3 regions of the Geobacillus sp. 47C-IIb genome follow, and region 2 is predicted to be linked to each of the others. Evidence: predicted binding sites of a transcription regulator. Region 2 holds the regulator's gene; each other region holds the start of a gene.
The links. The regulator Rex, encoded in region 2, represses fermentation and respiration genes when NADH is low (regulators of the CRP and FNR family bind a similar motif). The targets are predictions, from matches to a motif close to TTGTGAAATATTTCACAA.
Positions count from the first base shown of each region.

Region 1: IC804_RS00975 (hemerythrin domain-containing protein) is a predicted target of Rex. The motif match lies at 4,054-4,071, and genes of this name have one in related genera.
Region 3: nsrR (nitric oxide-sensing transcriptional repressor NsrR) is a predicted target of Rex. The motif match lies at 3,758-3,775, and genes of this name have one in related genera.

Region 1 is NZ_CP061473.1:187,330-194,735, reverse strand. Features, by position in the region: gene IC804_RS00990 (uroporphyrinogen-III synthase) at 1-514, shown strand, start outside; gene IC804_RS00985 (2-oxoacid:acceptor oxidoreductase family protein) at 699-1,715, shown strand; gene IC804_RS00980 (thiamine pyrophosphate-dependent enzyme) at 1,706-4,000, shown strand; gene IC804_RS00975 (hemerythrin domain-containing protein) at 4,137-4,667, shown strand; gene narI (respiratory nitrate reductase subunit gamma) at 4,912-5,616, opposite strand; gene narJ (nitrate reductase molybdenum cofactor assembly chaperone) at 5,592-6,167, opposite strand; gene narH (nitrate reductase subunit beta) at 6,221-7,406, opposite strand, start outside.
Region 2 is NZ_CP061473.1:2,194,417-2,201,822, forward strand. Features, by position in the region: gene IC804_RS11205 (ABC-F family ATP-binding cassette domain-containing protein) at 1-1,139, opposite strand, end outside; gene moaC (cyclic pyranopterin monophosphate synthase MoaC) at 1,238-1,726, shown strand; gene IC804_RS11215 (redox-sensing transcriptional repressor Rex) at 1,742-2,383, shown strand; gene tatA (twin-arginine translocase TatA/TatE family subunit) at 2,399-2,551, shown strand; gene tatC (twin-arginine translocase subunit TatC) at 2,572-3,315, shown strand; gene IC804_RS11230 (DUF4305 domain-containing protein) at 3,377-3,556, opposite strand; gene IC804_RS11235 (CPBP family intramembrane glutamic endopeptidase) at 3,553-4,287, opposite strand; gene groES (co-chaperone GroES) at 4,634-4,918, shown strand; gene groL (chaperonin GroEL) at 5,021-6,643, shown strand; gene IC804_RS11250 (cation:proton antiporter) at 7,296-7,406, opposite strand, start outside.
Region 3 is NZ_CP061473.1:94,090-101,495, reverse strand. Features, by position in the region: gene IC804_RS00525 (aminotransferase class V-fold PLP-dependent enzyme) at 1-98, shown strand, start outside; gene IC804_RS00520 (acyl-CoA dehydrogenase family protein) at 274-1,467, shown strand; gene speE (polyamine aminopropyltransferase) at 1,629-2,501, opposite strand; gene IC804_RS00510 (hypothetical protein) at 2,582-2,734, opposite strand; gene nsrR (nitric oxide-sensing transcriptional repressor NsrR) at 3,247-3,693, opposite strand; gene hmpA (NO-inducible flavohemoprotein) at 3,864-5,099, shown strand; gene purU (formyltetrahydrofolate deformylase) at 5,261-6,163, shown strand; gene IC804_RS00490 (replication termination protein) at 6,283-6,657, shown strand; gene IC804_RS00485 (ATP-binding protein) at 6,789-7,406, shown strand, end outside.

The DNA of each region.
Region 1 (7,406 bases), 1.6 Mb from region 2:
GCGCGGCTATAAAACGGTGGCGGCATTGAAAAACATCGGCGTTATCCCAACAGCGGTGAGCGAAGACGGGACGACGAAGGGATTGATTTCCGCCCTTAACGCGTATGACTTTGCCGGCAAGAGCGTCGTCGCGCAGCTATACGGTGATACGGCGCCAGTCTTGAAGCAATTTTTCCTTACGCGCGGTGCGTCTTACACAGAGCTATTCCCGTATCGGCATGTCGCCCCAGATCACGAGATGCTGGAGACGCTATACAACGAAGTCGTCGGGCGCGAAATTGATGCGGTCTGTTTTACATCGGCGATACAAGTCCGCTTTTTCTTTTCGTTTGCCCGGGAGAAACAAGATATCACTCCGCTGCTTGAGGCGTTCTGCACCGATGTCGTCGCCTGTGCTGTCGGGAAAGTGACGAAAGAAGCGCTGGAAGAGGAAGGAGTCAGCCGCGTCATCGCCCCTGAACATGAGCGAATGGGAGCGATGATCGTGACGCTTGCCCGTTATTTTCAACAATAAGCCCCGTTGGGGCTTTTTGTTTTATATCAATTGTCCCATCTGTTATATAAGAATTTATCTTGTTATTCACTGTTTTATATTACGTGTTTCACCAAAATCTACAAACTGTTTGATTTTTGTCACAGTTTTTCGAACATTTTCCACTTATAATAAAACTGGGGATGTATTTTTCACATGGGAGGGGATGACGATGCTGCCAAAGACGAATGAGCAAGGTTTTTTTGAGATTCGCCTCGAGTCGATCGGCGGGTTGGGGGCGAACTTGGCGGGGAAAATGTTCGCTGAGGCTGGCGTGTTGTGGTCGGGGCTGAATGGGGCGAACTTTTCTTCGTACGGTTCCGAGAAAAAAGGAACACCGGTCAAAAGCTTTATCCGCTTTTGCGAGCCGCATATTGAAATTCGTGATCATAGTCCGATCGCCACTCCACACGTCATTGGTGTGTTTCATGAGGCGCTCGCCAAAATGGTCGATGTGACGAGCGGTCTTGTCGCTGACGGAACGGCCGTCGTGAATTCAACGCGCGAGTTCGATGACATTCGCCGCGATTTACGCCTGCCTTACGGGACGTTGGTGATAGTCGATGCGCTCGGCATCGCTGTCGAGGAGCGAGTGAAAATCAACATGCCGATGGTAGGGGCGCTGTTGCGCGTTTGTTCTTTTATCCAACCGGAAGCGATGGAGACGGTCATTCACCGGACGTTCGCCACAAAAGCGCCGCATCTCGTCGAAGCAAATATTCGCGCTTTTCGTCGCGGGTATGAGGAAGTGCGGATTCAAGCATCTCCCGCTCCGGCGGAGGAAAGAACGTTCGTCCGTCCCAGTCCTCGATTTGGATATGAAACACAGCTGATCGGCGGTGTGATTGTCGCTGGCGGAAATAGTTTGTTGAAAAATGTAAGCGGTTCCCGTCAAGGGTTTTTGCCACGTTGGGAAGCCGACAAATGTATTCATTGTGTCGCCTGTGACAACGTCTGTCCCGATCTTTGCTTCGTTTGGGAGGAACGGGTGGACAAAAAAGGGCGCAAACAGATGTTTTTAGCTGGCATTGACTATCAATATTGCAAAGGTTGTTTAAAATGTGTCGAAGCGTGTCCGACGGCTGCGCTTGTGGCCGAACGGGAAGTGCCGGGATTTGCCGAAGCACATTCCTTGAAACATTCGTTTTCGTTTATGAAAGGGGGAATGGAAGCATGGCAATGATTGAAAAAGATGTTGAGATGGCCAACCAAGCAGTACAAGAGATGACGTTTGCCTCCGGCAATGAAATGGCGGCGTTAGCGGCGAGTCAAATTAACTATCACATTATGGGTTACTTCCCGATCACGCCGTCAACGGAAATCGCCCAGCTGCTTGATCAAATGAAAGGGCGGGGCGAACATGAAACGATGCTCATTCCAGCGGATGGTGAGCACGGTTCAGCCGGGATTTGCTACGGCGCGTCGCTCATGGGGGCGCGCGTGCTGAACGCCACGAGTGCCAACGGGCTGATGTACATGCTTGAACAACTGCCAGTGCAATCAGGCACCCGCTTTCCGATGGTATTGAATCTCGTCACCCGCTCGGTCAGCGGTCCGCTCGATATTCACGGCGACCATTCCGATTTGTATTTTACGCTCAACACCGGCTGGGTTGTGCTGCTAGCCCGCACGCCGCAAGCCGTTTACGATATGAACGTCATGGCGCTCAGAATCGCCGAACATGAGGACGTCCGCCTGCCGGTCATCATCGCGTATGACGGGTTTTTCACCTCACATCAAAAACGGAAAGTGCATTATTTCCGCGATCGTGAAACGGTGCAGGCGTTCATCGGTCCGCGCAAAGAAGGGTTCCCGACAGCAGCCGATCCGAAACGCCCTGTGACGATCGGAGCACATATGGGCGGCGATGATTTGATCAACAACCATTATCAACAGTCTGTCGCCTTGTACCGGGCTGGCGACGTATTCCGGCAAGTGGCCGCGGAATATGAAAAATGGTCGGGGCGTCGCTATGAGCCGCTCGATTTATACCGGATGGAAGATGCCGAAGTGGCGCTGTTTTTGCTCAACTCGGCGGCAGAGACGGCGAAAGACGTAGCCGACCGCCTGCGAAAACAAGGGATAAAAGCGGGCGTCATCAGTCCGAACATTATTCGCCCGTTCCCGGCCGAGGAGATCCGCCAAGCGCTAAAACATGTGAAAGCACTGTTGATCGGTGAGCGGGCCGATTCGTACGGGGCGCACGGGGCGAATATGACGCATGAAGTGAAAGCGGCACTGCAGGAAGACCGCGATAATCAGACGATCGTATTAAGCCGTGTTTACGGCCTTGGCGGCAAAGATTTTTACGCCGAAGACGCTGAAGCATTGTTCCGGATGGCCATTGATGCGATGGAAAAAGGAAAAGCGGAAAAAACGTTTGACTATTTCGGCCACGTGCCTGGACGTCTTGAGCAGCAACCGAAACGGCTGCTTGAACCGATCCATGGCGATGCGTTCCGCAGCGGACTCATCCACGTGACGGTCGATGACAAAACGAAACGGCTAAACGTCAAAATTCCGCCGCTGCGGGCGCTGACCGCCAAGCCGAAGCGTCTCGCCCCAGGGCATGGGGCATGCCCAGGATGCGGCATTTTCCCGGGGCTCGAGCTGTTTTTCAAAGGAATTGAAGGCGATATCGTCGTCTTGTTCCAAACCGGATGCGCGTACGTCGTTTCAGCCGCGTATCCGTACAGCTCGCATAAACAAACGATGGTGCACAATTTGTTCCAAAACGGGGCGGCAACGCTCTCCGGCATGGTTGAAGCGTTCTTCGAACTGAAGCGGCGCGGCGAGCTTAATGTCTCGGATGATGTCACGTTTGTCATGGTCACCGGCGACGGCGGGATGGACATCGGCATGGGGTCCGCCATCGGGACGGCGCTACGCAACCATAAGCTGATCATCATTGAATATGATAACGAAGGTTATATGAACACCGGGGCGCAAATGTCGTACTCGACCCCGATGGGCCATATGACCACAACAACCGGGGTTGGAAAAGGACAACGCGGAAAATCGTTCCATCATAAAGATACGCCGCAAATTATGGCAGCAACGAACATCCCGTACGTTTTCACCGGGACAGAAGCGTTTCCGCAAGATTTGGTGAAAAAAGCGGCGAAAGCGCAATGGTACGCGCAGCATGAAGGAACGGTGTACGGCAAGCTGCTCATTACTTGTCCGCTCAACTGGAAATCGGAGGAGCGGTACGGGGAAACCATTTTGCAGGCAGCGGTGAATTCATGCTTTTTCCCGCTGTATGAAGTGGAGCGGGGGAAAACGACGATTACGTACGATCCAGAAGCAAAAGGACGCCGCATCCCGTTAAGTGAATGGCTAAAATATATGGGAAAAACGAAGCATTTGCTTCGGGAAGAAAACAAAGATTTGCTGCGCGAGTTGGAGGAGGAAGTGGAACGGAGATGGACGATTTTAAAAGCGAAGCATGAACATCCGTATCTATAAGATGTCGCAGCACGCTGTGCGCGTGCTGTTTTTTTATGCTTGCCCTTTGGTTGGTGTGATATGGCTCACAACGGGGAAGAGGATGCGCACGGTATAATGGAGACAATGAACAGATCATCAAAAGGGGGAAACGTTGATGCATTCATTTTGTCATATGGGCGGCCCTGAAGGGGTAAAGCTATGCGCTGGCTTGGCGCAATTAAAACAGGAACACGGCCCGCTGCGCGTCCAAATGGAGCAGCTACTCGCTACAGCGGAAGCGATCGGACAAGGGGCAGATGACCGCAACTGGCGCGAGCCGCTCGCCGAATTGAGAGAAAAAGTCGAATCGTTCGTCTCGGTTTTAGATCCGCATTCAGAGCGGGAAGAGGGAGTGTTGTTCCCGATGATGGCCGAGTACATCGGGCGGACGACCGGACCAATCGCCGTCATGGAATACGAACACGAACAGGCAAAAGCACGTCTTTCCATGTTTTTAGAAAAAGCTGCCCAACTGCCAGAGAAAGTTGACACCGATCAGGCGTTGACGCTCGCTGGCGCGGTCATTGAGGCGCATCATATTTTGGATGAGCATTTCATGAAAGAAGAAAATGTGCTCTTCCCGATGGCCGAGCGGCTGTTGTCGGACGAGGAGAAAGAGGAACTGTTTGTGCGCATTAATGAGTAACGAATGGAAAACGGGATGCCTCCTGATTGAGAGCATCCCGTTTTTTATTTGTATTTCATTCATGGTGTGATCTTGTTGGCGGATGGTGATGGATGATTGTTGGGATATGAACGCGTATGTTTCTTTATTTCAGCTGCTATCAAGGTTGAAGAGCCGCAGTCGTATAAGATGGCGAGGGCAACTTGTCCTCGCCTGCTCCATGATCGCCGTGCTTGGCGTTCCTGGTGTAATGCTCGCCGCTCGCTCATTGAGCGCGTTTGAACGGTTCTGCTTGTTTTGGCATTCGCTTGCGATAAACGACATAGCTGCGCTGCAAGTAGCGGATCGGAAAGCTGAACACGTGAACGAGACGGGTGAATGGCCACGAAGCGAACAAGCCGAACGCGGCGAGAATATGGATTTGAAACCAAAGCGGCACCGTTTCCATATAGGCTGGGTTCGGACGGAACGTAAGAAGGCCACGGAACCACGGGCCGATCGTCGTCCGGTAGTCAAACCCGTGCGAATCGACGTTCAGAAATGTCGATGATAGTCCGCTGGCGATGACGATGGCTAAAAATCCGAGCGCCACCCAGTCACCAGTGCTGCTTGTCGCCCGCACACGTTTCACCGTGAGGCGGCGACGGAAAAGGATCACTAAACCGACGAGCGCGGCCAAGCCGGCTGGGATGCCGCCCGCCAAGGCGATGACGTGGTACATCTCTTCGGTGATGCCTAACGCTGTATAAAATGATTCAGGAATGAGAATTCCCATCACGTGACCGACGAAAACGAACAAGATACCCCAGTGAAAGAGAAGGCTTCCAAGGCGCAACTGCCGTTTTTCGAGCAGTTCGCTTGATTTTGATGTCCAGCCGAACTGGTCGCGTTGGTAGCGCCAAATATGGCCAGCAATAAAGAGCACAAGCGACAAATAAGGAACAATTACCCAGAGAAATTGACGAGCCATGCCGTTGCACTTCCTTTCGGTATCGGCGTGACGCCGAGTTGAGTAAAGGTAAGGTTGAGCGTTTCAAATAGCTGTACGTACGGGCTGCCCGCGGCTGCCAACCGCTCGCCGATTTCGCGGATATGGTCGGCATAATCGGCGAGCAAGGAGATGGCATGAGGTTCCTCCGCATAGGCGAGAAATTCAAGCATAAGCGGCAAGTAGTCGGGCAGTTCGTGCTCGGAGACGGTGAATCCGGCCGCCTCGTAACGTGCTTTTAAGGCGACGAGTTCGATTCCGCGCTCCCGTTGTTCACCATTTGTCATATACGTAAGATACAAATTCGTTTTTTTGCCGAAGTCAAATGTTTCGACATATTGCTCCATCCGATCTCGAGCCGGAGTGGCTGCAAGCTGCTCGGCAACCGCCAAAAGCGGCGTGCGGACGGTTTCATCTTCGAGCGAACGGATGGCTTCCAAGTAGTCAGGAAGCGATTCAGCCCACTGTTCGTCCGGATAGGACAACAAATAGGACACACATAAAAAGATGGTTTGCCGTTGTTCGCTGTTCATCATGCATCCTCCATTTTCGTTGTTTGAGGGGAAGGGGGCGAAGCCCGCCCTCATCAAAGCGTGCCGCAAGCGCCCGGACCGCCGGCAAATGCGAGCCCACAGCTGCCTTGTTCGGTGTAGAGATCCGCTACTTCCTCGCGGTGTGACGCCGGGATGACAAAGCGATCTTCGTATTTGGCGATCGCGAGCAAGCGGTACATCTCTTCGATGTCCTCATGGCTTAAGCCGAGTGACTCGATGAGACGAATGTCCGGCTGTTTGTTCGTCTGTTTCGCCCGCATATACGAACGCATCGCCGCCATTTTTTTCAATGTCGTGCGGATGTGCGCTGTATCGCCGGCCGTCAGCAAATTCGCCAAATATTCGATCGGAATGCGCATTTCATCAATGGCTGGGAAGATGTCATCGGCGTTCGCGCCGCTTCCTTTTCCTTCGATCGTATTCATGATCGGGCTTAACGGTGGAATGTACCATACCATTGGCAGTGTCCGATATTCCGGGTGCAGCGGCAAAGCGATTTTCCAGTCAACGATCATTTTGTAAATCGGTGAGCGCTGCGCCGCCGCAATCCATTCGTCCGGAATGCCGGCTTTTTTCGCTTCTGCGATGACAGTCGGATCGTTTGGGTCAAGGAAAATATCAAGTTGGGCGTGATACAGATGTTTCTCATCTGCGACGCTCGCTGCTTCCTTCACTTTATCCGCGTCATACAGCATGACGCCGATGTAACGGATGCGGCCGACACATGTTTCCGAGCAAATTGTCGGCAAGCCGGCTTCGATGCGCGGGAAACAGAGCGTGCATTTTTCCGCTTTGTTCGTTTGCCAGTTGAAATATACTTTTTTGTACGGGCAGCTGGTGACGCAATATCGCCAAGCGCGGCAGGCGTTTTGGTCGACGAGGACGATGCCGTCCTCGTCGCGTTTGTACATAGCGCCCGATGGGCAGCTCGATACGCATGACGGATTGAGACAATGTTCACAAATGCGCGGCAAATACATCATAAAGACATCTTCGAATTCTGCTTGGATCGCCTGTTCCATTTTGACAACGTTCGGGTCGCGCAAGCCGGTGACATGGGCCCCGGCCAAGTCGTCTTCCCAGTTCGGTCCCCACGATACTTCCATCCATTCACCGGTGATGGCCGATTTCGGCCGGGCAACCGGCTGATACCTCTTTTGCGGGCTGTTCGTCAACGTTTCGTAGTCGTAGTTCCATGGTTCGTAGTAATCGTCGATC
Region 2 (7,406 bases):
TGCGCGACCGCCTTTAGCAATGTTGATTTACCGATGCCGTTCGGTCCGACTAAGGCGACGCTTTCTCCTCGCGTGATGCGAAAGCTGATTTGGCGGATGACAGGTGTTCCTTCGCCGTAACCAACGGCTAGTTCCTCAGCGGTGAGTACTTCATGGCCGCTCGGCCGTTCAATTGTAAAGGAAAAGGATGCCGATTTTCCATCGCCAGTGGGGCGTTCAAGCCGTTCCATTTTTTCTAGTTGTTTTCGACGGCTTTGCGCGCGTTTGGTCGTCGAGGCACGGGCGATGTTGCGCTGGATAAAGTCTTGCAGCCGGGCGATTTCTTCTTGCTGTTTCTCATATCGTTTTAATTCTTGTTCATACTGTTCGGCCCGCTGCTCCAAATAGCGGCTGTAGTTGCCTGTATACCGCTTGAGCTTCGTGTTGGATAGCTCGTATACTTCCGTGACGACTTTATCCAAAAAATAGCGATCATGGGAAACGAGCAGGACGGCACCGGGGTACGCCTGCAAGTATTGTTCCAACCAGGAGAGTGTTTCAAGATCCAAATGGTTGGTCGGCTCGTCCAAAATCAACAAATCTGGCTTAGACAATAGAAGCTTCCCGAGAGCGAGACGTGTCCGCTGCCCACCGCTTAATGAGGAGATAAGCGTTGTTTTATAATCATAGGAAGAAAACTGCAGACCGTGTAAGACCGAACGGATGTCGGCTTCATATTGATAGCCGCCCTGTTCTTTATATTGTTCTTGTAGTTCGTCATACGCTTTGAGTATTTTTTCATAGCGGGCAGGGTCAGCGAGTACATCCGGGTCACCAAGTTGGGAGCCGAGTGCTGCTAGCTGCTTTTCGATGGCTAGAAGTGGCGCGAACACTTCGAGCATCTCGTCCCAAATAGAGCGCGACGAGTCAAGCCCGCTATTTTGTGCCAAATAGCCAATCTTAATATGACTAGGCTTGATGATTTCGCCGCTGTCATAAGAAAGTTCTCCGGCGATGATTTTTAACAATGTCGATTTTCCTGCGCCGTTGCGGCCGACGAGGGCGATTCGGTCACGGGATTGTACTTCTAGTTTTATATTCGATAAAATAAGGTCAGCGCCAAAATATTTCGTGAGCTGGTGCACTTGCAAAATGATCATGTCGTTTCACCTCTCGGAATAGTTTAACGTATGTCGCCAAAACGGTCAAAGACAGATAAACAAAAATCGTGTATAGTGTATAATTGGAGGAGATTGTTTTGTCGTCGTTTACTCATTTCAATGAGCAAGGCCGCGCGAAAATGGTCGATATTACGAACAAGGAAGATACGGTGCGGGTCGCAGTGGCAAAAACGAGCGTCACCGTCAGCGAAGAGATTTATGAAAAAATGACAAACAACGCCATCGAGAAAGGTGACGTGTTGGCAGTGGCCCAAGTGGCCGGGGTGATGGCAGCGAAAAAAACAGCCGATCTCATTCCGATGTGCCATCCGCTCATGTTAAAAGGTGTCGATATCGCATTTTCATGGGAAAACGAAGCGGATGCATATAAACTCGTCATCACCGCAACAGTGAAAACGAAAGGGAGCACAGGGGTGGAAATGGAAGCGCTGACGGCCGCCTCGGTATGTGCGTTGACGGTGTATGATATGTGTAAAGCACTTGATAAAGGGATGATCATCGGTCCGACGTATTTGGTCGAGAAAACGGGCGGAAAGTCCGGCCATTATCGACGGAAAACCGATTAGCTGGGGGATGAAATGATGAGTAACGAACAACCGAAAATTCCGCAAGCAACCGCGAAGCGGCTGCCGCTGTACTACCGGTTTTTGAAGAATTTGCATGCGTCAGGAAAACAGCGTGTGTCCTCCGCCGAATTAAGCGAGGCGGTCAAAGTCGATCCGGCGACCATCCGCCGCGATTTCTCGTATTTTGGCGCGCTCGGCAAAAAAGGGTATGGGTATAATGTCAATTATTTGTTGTCATTTTTCCGTCGGACGCTTGAAGAGGATGAAGTGACGGAAGTCGCCTTGTTCGGTGTCGGAAATTTAGGTACGGCCTTTTTAAACTACAATTTTTCCAAAAACAACAATACAAAAATCGTGATGGCGTTTGATGTTGATGAACAGAAAGTGGGGACGACCGTCGGCGGCGTGCCGGTTTACCATCTCGATGAACTTGAGGAGCGGCTTTGCGGAAACATTCCGGTCGCCATTTTAACTGTGCCAGCCGTCGCGGCTCAAGCGCTGACTGACCGCCTTGTCACCCAAGGGATTAAAGGCATTTTAAACTTCACTCCGGCACGGCTGAATGTGCCGAAACATATTCGCGTTCATCATATCGATTTAGCCATTGAATTGCAGTCGCTCGTCTACTTTCTGAGAAACTATCCATTGCCATCATAAAGGAGAGAATAAAGCGTGAAATACATTTTGATTGTCCTTGTGATTTTGTTGCTGTTTGGCACGAAAAAATTGCCGGAGCTAGGACGGTCGGTCGGCCAGTCGTTGCGCGAGTTTAAAGACGCGACGAAAGGGCTGACTGATGACGAGGAAAACAAAACTGACCGATGACAAGGCAGGATGGGGAAACGATGAACAACAAAGAAATGTCGGTGTATGAACATCTTGGTGAACTGCGGAAGCGGCTGATCATTGTACTCCTCTTTTTTGTCACGGCGCTCGTTGCCAGTTTCTTTTTTGCTGATGATGTCATTGTCTATTTGCAGCAAACGGCTGAGGCGAAGCAGTTGACGATGAACGCCTTCCGTCTCACTGATCCGATTAAGGTATATTTTCAGTTTGCCTTCGTGATCGCTGCTGTGCTGTCCGCCCCGGTGTTGCTGTACCAAATTTGGGCGTTTGTCAGCCCAGGATTGTATGAAAAAGAGCGGAAGGTGACACTCAGCTATATTCCGGCATCGATTTTTCTTTTTTTAGTTGGCGTCGGTTTTGCTTATTTTGTCTTGTTTCCGTTTGTCGTCCGGTTTATGAATGAGCTTGCTGATCGACTGGACATCCAACAAATGATTGGCATTAACGAATATTTTCAGTTTTTGCTCCATCTCGTGCTGCCGTTTGGTATCGTGTTTCAGCTGCCGATCGTCGTCCTGTTTTTCACCCGCTTAGGGCTCATTACGCCGCAGTTGCTTGTACGCATCCGCAAATACGCGTATTTGGCGTTGCTGATTTTGGCGGCAGCCATTACACCGCCTGATGTGTTGTCGCAGGTAATCGTCATGATTCCGCTCACGCTTTTATACGAAGGAAGCATCTGGATCGCCAAAATTGGCTACCGAAAGGCGCAGTTGGCGGCGGAACAAGAAAGCAGTGAGTAAGATCGTGCACAGCAAAAAGAGAGTGGTTATACAGAAAAAACCCTCCCCCAATGGGAGGGTTTCAACGTTTTGGGGCGAAAAACAGGCGGAAGGCGGTGCCAAAATCAAAGGCGGCAAACGCCGCCAAGGCGATAGTCGAAACGTTCCAAACCGTTTCATGAGCGCTTTTGATCGCCAAATACGTAAACAATACACCTAGGATGAAATACGGCAGTGAAAACAGCCGCGGCCGGCTCGTCATAGCCACAACCTCCAAAGCGCTAGCGGCAGTCCAGCTTGGCGCATCATTTTTTCTAACTCATCAGCCAACAAGATTTGAACTACGATCACAAACGTATTCATCGTCACATGGGCGAAAATCGGCACTAAAATGCGGCCGGTTTTCGCATATAAAAAGGCGAACGTCAGTCCCATTGCCGTATACAACAGCAAATGTTCCGGTTCCATATGGGCAATGGCAAAAAGAAGCGAGCTCACGAGCGCGGCCGGCCAAAAGTGATATTTTTCATAAAGAGAGCCAAAAATGATTTTGCGAAAAACAATCTCTTCCAAAATCGGGCCGATAATAGAAGCAACGATGACTAATAGCGGCGTCAAGCGGATGATATCAATGATTTGCCTTGTGTTTTCCGAACCCGGTTCAATGCCGAGCAACCGCCATTCAATATTGGCGGCGATGCTTTGGGCGATAAGTGCCAAAAAGACGCCAGAGATTGCCCACATCGATGACGAAGCGAGGGGAAGCTGTCGCATCCCTCGTTCATCGCGGACGCCGCGAAGCAGCCATAAAATGATGATTAAAGCCGCTAGAAAGCTGATGACCGCCCAATACCCGGAAGCAATCTTGGCGGCTTCGATAGGGCTTTTTGCGCTTTGGCCGATGCCGAGAGCATGCAGAAGCGGCACACCGATAAAGGAGGATAGCTGCATGGCGATGTATGTGATGATGACATACCAGTAATGGCGTTTCAAATCCTCTTACCCCTTTATTCAAATATATCCGTATTGTAACACATGTTTGGTGAAATGATAAGAAAAGCGCGTCAATGGAAGTTGATGCAGTCAACATAAAAAATGTCGAGTGCTGTTTATCGGTTTTGGAAATGTGCAATAATGAAAACGGGTTTCATGCCGGCGGATCCTAGGGTTAACAGCTGTTCAACTCATGTATTCTTTTTTCTCGGAAAAACAGTTATTTTTTTGTATTTCCTACTTGCAAAACTGAGAGAAGTTCATTAATATTATAAGTGTGTTAGCACTCGATAGTAACGAGTGCTAATAAGAACGGCGAAAACTATCGTTAAGGAGGTCGTTTCCCGTGTTGAAGCCATTAGGCGATCGCATTGTCATTGAAGTCGTGGAAACAGAAGAAAAAACGGCTAGCGGTATCGTGTTGCCGGATACGGCCAAAGAAAAACCGCAAGAAGGCCGCGTTGTAGCTGTTGGCACAGGCCGTGTGCTTGATAACGGTCAACGCGTTGCGCCGGAAGTTGAAGTCGGCGACCGTATCATTTTCTCGAAATACGCCGGCACGGAAGTTAAATACGACGGCAAAGAATACTTAATTTTGCGTGAAAGCGACATTTTAGCTGTCATCGGCTAATATATGCGTTTATGACATAGATATTCCAAAAACATACTTACTATTTCATACTTAATCTTTCTAGTATGCGGTTTCACTAATTTATAAGGAGGTAACGGGGTAATGGCAAAAGAAATTAAGTTCAGCGAAGAAGCGCGCCGTGCGATGTTGCGCGGGGTGGACAAACTCGCAGACGCAGTAAAAGTCACATTAGGTCCGAAAGGCCGCAACGTCGTATTGGAGAAAAAATTCGGTTCTCCGCTCATCACGAACGACGGGGTAACGATTGCGAAAGAAATCGAGCTTGAAGACCCGTTTGAAAACATGGGTGCGAAATTGGTCGCTGAAGTCGCTAGCAAAACAAACGACATCGCTGGGGACGGAACGACAACGGCTACTGTATTAGCGCAAGCAATGATCCGTGAAGGGTTGAAAAACGTTGCTGCTGGCGCCAATCCGATGGGCATCCGTCGCGGGATTGAAAAAGCAGTGGCTGTTGCTGTAGAAGAATTAAAAGCTATCTCGAAACCGATCAAAGGAAAAGAGTCGATCGCCCAAGTTGCTGCGATCTCGGCTGCTGACGAAGAAGTCGGTCAATTGATCGCTGAAGCGATGGAGCGCGTCGGCAACGACGGCGTCATCACCCTCGAAGAGTCGAAAGGTTTCACGACAGAACTCGACGTTGTCGAAGGAATGCAATTCGACCGCGGTTACGTTTCGCCGTACATGATTACGGATACGGAAAAAATGGAAGCTGTTCTTGAAAATCCGTACATCTTAATTACGGATAAAAAAGTATCGAACATTCAAGAGCTGTTGCCGGTTCTTGAACAAGTCGTTCAACAAGGCCGTCCGCTCTTGATCATTGCTGAGGACGTCGAAGGTGAAGCGCTCGCGACCCTCGTTGTTAACAAACTGCGCGGTACGTTCAACGCTGTTGCTGTAAAAGCACCTGGCTTCGGTGACCGTCGCAAAGCGATGCTCGAAGATATCGCGATTTTAACTGGCGGCGAAGTCATCTCTGAAGAGCTTGGTCGTGAACTGAAATCGACAACGGTTGCATCGCTTGGCCGTGCGTCGAAAGTTGTTGTCACGAAAGAAACGACGACAATCGTCGAAGGTGCTGGCGATTCTGAGCGCATTAAAGCACGCATTAACCAAATTCGTGCGCAACTTGAAGAAACTACTTCGGAATTCGACCGCGAAAAACTGCAAGAACGCTTGGCAAAATTGGCTGGCGGCGTAGCAGTGATCAAAGTTGGTGCGGCGACAGAAACTGAGTTGAAAGAACGCAAACTGCGCATCGAAGACGCGCTTAACTCGACTCGTGCTGCTGTAGAAGAAGGTATCGTTGCTGGTGGCGGTACGGCATTGATGAACGTCTACAGCAAAGTGGCTGCGATTGAAGCTGAAGGCGATGAAGCAACGGGTGTGAAAATCGTTCTGCGCGCCATCGAAGAGCCGGTTCGTCAAATCGCGCAAAATGCTGGTTTGGAAGGCTCGATCATCGTTGAGCGCCTGAAAAACGAAAAAGCAGGCATCGGCTTCAATGCTGCAACAGGTGAATGGGTAGACATGATCGAAGAGGGTATCGTTGACCCAACGAAAGTAACTCGTTCGGCATTGCAAAACGCTGCGTCTGTCGCTGCTATGGTCTTGACGACAGAAGCGGTCGTTGCCGACAAGCCAGAAGAAAACAAAGGTGGCGCCAACCCGGGTATGCCGGACATGGGCGGCATGATGTAATCCACCTAGTCAAAAAAGGAACACTGGGAATATTCCCAGTGTTCCTTTTCTTTTTGGAGAGGGGAAAAGTTATTCTCTCTTTCTATTGAATGGTGATAGGGAACGCGTAAATAGCGTCCCCCTCTTTCCAAGTGGCATGAATGACATAGATGTACGAGCCTTGCTGTTCAGGCAGCTCAATCGTTCCATTGGGAACTAACTGCCAGTCGACATCGTCGCCGTTCCATACGCCAGCTTCGAGTGTTGATGGGCGATAGTCAAATTGAACGCGAAGTTTTGCCCCCGGAGCAGCGGTATAGGGAGAGAGTTCTTTGACGAGCTGCGGTGGGGCGGCGTCAGCAGTAACTGCTCGTCGGCCTGTTGACCACGTATAAGTTCCAAGTCGGTGATCGACCGTTTCGCCGTTGATGGTTAACCTTCATTTTGGTGGTTCGATATTGCCGAACGAACAGCTGGCAGGCCATAGAAGCAAAATCAGACCCGGGGCCCATCGTATTCGCATAGAGAATTCCCCTTTTTAACCGATAGGTTGCATGAATTGAATACGTTCCCGAATGGCCTTTGATCCGGTGACTGAGCGTCCACTCGGAAGAAGGAGATAAGAGATGGATTGGAGTAAACGAGCGATAAAGAAGGATGTTGCAGCCGTTACTTATTTTTCCGCAACTTCGACTCTTTCCTTTTGCTTCTCCTTCTCCTTAGCTAGCTTCTTATCCCATTTAAATACTTTGTTGAGTAGTTTATAGATCGTTTTGCTTTCTTT
Region 3 (7,406 bases), 1.5 Mb from region 2:
GCTGCCGCTGGCAAGACGAATACGAATATGACGAAGCAAAAAACGAGTTTGTTCACCGTGGCGATGATCGGTATATTCGGTATTTTTTTCTCTTTTAATCTTCGTTTTGGTTATCTTTGCTGTCCTAGTCGTCTGAAGACCAAGACGGCTATTTTTTATCTCCCCGAATTCAGGATGACATGGGCATCGGTGGGCGTTTAAGCGTTTTTGTTTTCACCCTTCATCAAAACCGGTACAATGAAATCATCTTAACAACAAAAGAAGGGGAGAGCGATGAACGAATTGTATCATTTGCTCGTGCGAAACGAGCGGGAACGGGAACTGTATGAACAAGCTCGGCACCTCGCTGAGCGTTTTGCGGCGCGGGCGGCAGATTATGACGAACAGGCGGAGTTCCCGTTTGCTGATTTTGCTGACTTAAAAGAAGCCGGATTTCTTTCGCTCACGGTTCCCACCGAATACGGTGGCCACGGGGCGTCGCTTTATGAATTGGTACTTGTGCAAGAAATGCTCGCTCAAGGCAGCGGCGCCACCGCCTTGTCGTTCGGATGGCACGCGAGCATTCTGATGCGTCTGTTTTTACTCCGCCGCTGGCCGGAATCGACGCTCGCCCGCTTGGCCGAAGAAGTTGTCAAACGCCATGCGCTCATTAACAGCGCCCACTCCGAACGGGCAACCGGCAGCCCAGCGCGCGGCGGAAAACCTGAAACAAAAGCCGCCCTCCGCAATGGCCGCTTTGTGCTCTGCGGGCGCAAATCGTTTGCCTCGTTGGCCCCGGCGTTAGATTACGTATTGATTTCCGCCACCATCGAAGACAGCGGCGAAGTCGGCGAATTTCTCATCCCAATGTCCGCTACGGGCATGCGCATTGAGCCGACATGGAACACGCTCGGTATGCGGGCGACGCGTAGCGACGACCTCATCCTTGATGGTGTTGAAGTCGAGAAGAATGCGCTTGTGGAAATCCTCGGGAAGTCGAATGAAACCGCTCCAGCACAAGGATGGTTGTTGCACGTTCCGGCTTGCTACTTAGGCATCGCCATTGCGGCTCGCAATGAAGCGATCCGCTTCGCGCAGACGTATCAGCCGAACACATTGTCCCATCCGATCGCTTCAACGCCAGAAGTGCAGCGAAAGATCGCCGAAATGGAATGGCGGCTTGCCCACGCGCGCCATTTTCTGTACGCGATCGCTGACTTATGGGATCGCTATCCGGATAAACGAGCCGAGATGAAAGAGGAGCTGGCGGCCGCGAAGCTAGTTGCCACAAATACAGCACTCGAGGTCGTCGATATGGCGATGCGCATCGTCGGCGGGCAAAGCTTGTTTGCTGACAATCCGCTCGGCCGCTATTACCGCGACATCCGCGCCGGGCTGCATAACCCACCCGCTGATGACTTGACGCTCGCATGGCTGGCTAAACGAGCACTATCTCACCACCCGCTAGGCGGCTCAAGCAACCAATAAAAGAGCTTTCTCTAAGAGGAGGCATCAGATGCGGGTAACACAAAAAGGGAGGATTCAAAGAGCCGGCTAAACACCTATATAGAACAGCAAAATCATTTAACGTGTATATAAAAAAGAGGGTGTCTCGTTGTTTTTTTGAGACACCCTTCTTTTTGGCACCATTACTCCTCTAGTGCCGAACGCAAAAATTCCGGCAAGGAGAAACATTGGCGGAAAACGGCATCATTGACGTATTTCGTATCGTTTGGAATCGTCGTCTGTGCCGGGAAATCTAGCGGCCGTTTCGAGCCGATCGTAAAGCTCCACATTCCGCCCGGGTATGTCGGCACGACCGCCGTATACACGAGCACATGCGGGAACAATTCACGAATGTTGCGGTATGTGCGCTTTAAAATATCTAGGTGGAAAATCGGGGACTGGCTTTGGCACACCATCAGCCCGTCCTCTTTTAACGCGCGGTGCACGTTCGCATAAAACTCCGACGAAAACAGCGCTTCGGCTGGGCCGACTGGGTCGGATGAGTCGATCATAATGACGTCGTACACGCCTTCTTTTCCTTGTACAAACGCGACGCCGTCATCATAAATAAACTTCACGCGCGGATCAGACAAGTTGCCGGAGACGGCCGGTAAATGTTCTTTGCATGCATGGACGACCTTTTCGTCGATTTCGACCATCTCGATCGTCTCTAAACGGTCATACTTGGCCGCTTCACGAGCCGCTCCACAGTCGCCACCGCCGATGATGAGCGCCTGTTTTGCCTCTGGATGAAGCTGCAGCGGCACGTGTGTAATCATTTCGTTATAAATATGGCCATCAATCGAAGTCGTTTGCACGACGCCGTCAAGAACAAGCATGCGTCCAAAATCGTACGAATCCAAAATCATAACATGCTGGTAATCGGACGGCTCGGCAAAGATTACTTCTTTGATGCGATAGCTGATTTTTAAATTGTCGCGGTCATCTTCGGTGAGCCAAAGCTCCCCATTGTCCAAATGCACATATGGTGGCAAAGCGTTTCCTTGGTGTTTCATTGTTACCTCCTTAGTCTTGCAGATTTTCTCACACCTTTCTAATCTTAATATATTATGCGAAATGTGGCAAACAAAGGGGATTATCGGCCGGTATCGGATGTGTTCATCCCACCGCCCATGTTCGATGACTGATTTCGTTTTTCCGGCTGCTCCTCGTTATGGCCGCCGCAGCTGGCGCAAAGGCTGAGCAATAACGTGCAAATGATAGCAAGCGGCATCCATCGTTTTCGCATCTTTCCCTTCTCCTTTCGTGTTCATCATCCACTAAAGCGGCAAGCGTGACCGCTATCTGGATAAGACCGCTTCTATTGTTCGTCGCAAAGTATAGATGACGCATATCATTTCCTGCTGGCACTAAACCCGGACCCATCGGTTTGTTACCTAGGATGCAGGGCATAGCCAGGAGCGGGAATGGACATCCCCTGTATGGGAGACCTGGCTTTGTTTTTTGTGCCTGCTAAGCAGCAGGCGGACTGTTTTTGCCTCCGTATAGACGCGGGAAAGAATCACTTTCGCATGGAGCGGTCGGCCAATAATCGGATAACAAACGATAAACATCTCGGCACATAAAAAACATCGTCTGCGACCGCTCAGCGAAGCTAAAAAGCACTGTCTGCAAGGCCACCATCGTGCGATCTATGGGTATGACAATCACTTCTCCGTCCCGTACGGCGATGCTATGCTTGCTTATAGTGTGCCTGTCAACGGGAAAAATAAAACTCCCCGGCATTCAGCCGGAGAGTGTTTATCCATCGCGCTGCTCCTTAAGCAAAGCACGAAGCGATGTGCGATTTTCCAGCAAATCGGCAAGCGTATACGTATCCAGAACACGCAAAAACGCCTCTAACGCCTCGCGAAGCACGAAACGGAGCCGGCACGCAGGTGTGAGGATGCATTCATTGCCGTGGGAAGCGAAGCATTCGACAAGCGACAAATTGTCTTCTGTCTCGCGAACGACCGCGCCAACGATGATTTCCTCAGGTCGTTTCGCCAAGCGGATTCCACCGTTGCGTCCACGGATCGTTTCGATGTAGCCAAGCTTGCCGAGCTCATGGACAATTTTGCTTAAATGATGCTCAGACAGCGAAAATATAGTGGAAATTTCCTTAATGTTGGTTTTTTCTCCTTCATCAAGCGTCCCTAAAAACAAGAGGACACGCAAAGCGTATTCGGTATAGCTTGTTAACTGCATATCCGTTCACAACCTTTTAAGCATGGTCGATTCCAATTGTATCACATCCGCTTCATATGGGGAATTGTGAACAATTTGTTAAAGATGTATTTGAAATATTGCTTTTCATTATCGCTCATGGTTGAATAAAAGATGTATTTTAAATACATGTTTTGTGAGGGGATGGAACAATGGCTACGAGCACAACTTTACACCCAAAAACGATCGAAATTGTCAAATCAACAGTACCGGTATTGGAGAAGCATGGAGAACAGATTACAAAACGGTTTTATGAGCTCATGTTTTCCAATCATCCAGAGTTGCTGAACGTGTTTAACCATGCCCACCAAAAACAAGGGCGGCAGCCACGTGCTTTGGCTGCAGCAGTCTACGCAGCAGCGCGCTATATCGATCAGCTCGATGCCATCTTGCCGGTCGTACGGCAAATCGGCCATAAACACCGGAGTTTAGGCATCAAACCGGAACAATATCCGATCGTCGGAAAGCATTTGCTGCTGGCGATCAAAGACGTCCTTGGCGATGCCGCCACTGACGAAGTGATTGCCGCTTGGGCGGAAGCGTATGAAGTCATTGCTGACGTGTTCATTCAAGTCGAGCAGGAGCTCTACGATGAAGCAGCGGCCAAACGCGGCGGCTGGCGTGATTTTCGTCGCTTTGTCGTCGCCAAAAAAGTGAAAGAAAGCGACGTCATCACCTCGTTTTATCTCAAATCGGAAGACGGCGAAGCCATTAGCGACTATTTACCAGGCCAATACGTCAGCGTAAAAATGTCAATTCCAGGCGAAACGTACACGCACATCCGGCAGTACAGCTTATCGGATGCACCAGGAAAAGGGTATTACCGTATCAGCGTCAAACGGGAAGCAGCGACGGCTGACAAACCGGCGGGCATTGTTTCAAATTACTTGCATGATCATATCCAAGAAGGGGATGTGCTTGAATTAAGCGCCCCAGCCGGTGACTTTACGCTTGATTTGGCAAAAGAAACGCCGGTCGTCTTCATTAGCGGTGGCGTTGGCATCACTCCGCTTTTGAGCATGGCAAATACGTTGGCCATTCGGCAACCTAACCGCCCGGTTACGTTCCTGCAAGCTGCTCTCAATGGCCGCGTACAGGCGTTTGACCAAGAGTTGCAGACCTTAGCTAAAAATCCAGTATTTTCTTATCACATTTGTTACGAGTCGCCGTCAGATGAAGATCGAAAACACCCGCACTTCAGCAAAGAAGGGCGGATCGATTTGGAATGGATGCAAACGGTCATTCCGTCCAAAGACGCTGACTTTTACTTCTGTGGCCCTGTTCCGTTCATGAAAACGGTCTATCGCGCCCTGAAGCAATGGGGCGTGCCTGAGGAACGCATCCATTACGAATTTTTCGGTCCAGCCGGCGATTTAACAAAAGACTAATCAATGGCCGCTCATCAAAAAGGCATCTCCCAGATAGGGAGGTGCCTTTTGTTATAGAGAACATCCGCGCTTTCCTGTTGGCAAGTCCGCCAATTTTTTGTATGATGGAAACTAAATATCACAAGAAACTAAATCATCGCAAGAAAAGGGAGAGAGAACGGATGACTACATTTCGCCAACATCGCTGGCAATCGTTTTTGCAAGGCTACGAGCAGCGGGCTCGGTTGCTGATTTCCTGCCCGGACCGCCCCGGCATCGTTGCGGCGGTGACTTCGTTTCTTTATGAACAGGGGGCCAATATTGTCGAATCAAGCCAATACTCGACCGATCCGGAAGGCGGGACGTTTTTCCTCCGCTTGGAGTTTGATTGCCCGAACATCGCGGGTCGGAAGGAAGAGATCGAAACGGCGTTTGCCCCCATTGCCGAGGAATTTAGCATGACTTGGCAGCTTCGACTGCATAATGAAATTCGACGGATCGCGATTTTCGTCTCAAAGGCTGAACATTGTTTGCTTGAGCTGCTTTGGCAATGGCAAGCGGGGGAACTGATCGCCGATATCGCCCTTGTCATCAGCAATCATCCCGATTTGCGCGATGTGGTCGAGCCGCTCGGGATTCCGTATGTGCACATTCCGGTGACGAAAGAAACGAAAGCGGACGCGGAGGCTGAACAAATCCGCCTGCTTCACGACTATCGGATCGATACGATTGTGCTCGCCCGCTACATGCAAATTTTATCGCCGGCATTTGTCGCTGAATTTCCAGGGCGAATCATCAACATTCATCATTCGTTCTTGCCGGCGTTTATCGGCGCACGGCCGTATGAGCGGGCCTATGAGCGCGGCGTCAAGCTGATCGGCGCCACATCCCATTATGTCACCGATGATTTGGACGAAGGACCGATCATTGAACAAGACGTTGCTCGTGTTGACCATCGCCATCATCCCGACGATTTAAAACGGATCGGCCGCTTGATCGAAAAGACGGTGCTCGCTCGGGCGCTGAGATGGCATTTGGAAGACCGAGTCATCATTCATGGCAACAAAACCATCGTTTTTTATTGAACGTAGGCGGGAGAGGATTTTTCCTTTCCCGCATGGTATAATGAAAAGAAAACGGAATCAAACAGCCCTTTGCTCTCGGTTAGGCGAATGGAACATCAGGGAAAGGAGGAAAAAGATCGATGGGAGAGAAACGGACGCCAAGCGGTTTTCTGTTAAAACAACGTGCGTTTTTAAAATTGTATTTGATCACGTTAACGGAGCAGGAGCGGCTGTACGGACTGAAGTTGCTCGATGTATTGCGCCAAGAGTTTAAACCGCTCGGCTATCGTCCGAACCATTCAGAAGTGTACAAGGCGCTTCACGATTTAATCGAAGACGGCATTTTAAAGCAAGTGAAACAGAAAAAAGAAGGGATGAAGTACCAGGAAGTCGTGTATTATCGGTTTGCCGAGGGTGGGCAAGAAAAAGCGAAGCTGTATAAACGTCAGCTGAAAGCAGAGCTTGACCGGTGCGCGGCGCTCATTCGCAAAGCCATCGAGGACAACTACAGCTAGGGGCGCCCTTGTTTTTTCTTTTTATCCTATTTACATAATATAATTATGGTTTATTTATTTTGTTTTGCGTCCTGACGGGCGATTTAGTAGAATGAGAGGGGAATATGGCAACAGAGAGGAAGGCACACCAAATGAGGACATGGCCCTTAGTTGTAACAAAAGAAATGGAAAAGCGAAAAGAGCAGTTCCGCCACGATCCGGATCAGGCGTTGATCGGAGCCGGCGGGTATACGGCCGAAGATGAGGCAATCATCCATGATGCGGCAGTCGCGCTTGCGCTTGGGAAAAATGTGCTCTTAAAAGGCCCAACCGGGTCGGGCAAAACGCGGCTTGCTGAAACATTGTCCGAACTGTTTGGGCAGCCGATGCATAGCATCAACTGCTCCGTCGACCTAGACGCCGAAGCGCTGCTCGGGTTTAAGACGATCGTGCACCGCGGCGGTCAGGCAGTCATCGATTACGTTCCTGGCCCGGTCATTCAGGCGATGACAAAAGGTCATTTATTGTATATTGATGAAATCAACATGGCTAAACCAGAAACACTTCCGATTTTAAACAGCGTGCTTGATTACCGACGGCGGCTCACCAACCCGCTCACTGGAGAGGTTGTGCAGGCGAAGTCGACGTTTGGCGTCATTGCGGCCATCAATGAAGGCTATATCGGCACTGTGCCGCTCAATGAAGCATTAAAAAACCGTTTTGTCGTCATCGATGTGCCGTACGTGCAAGGAGCGACGTTAAAATCGGTG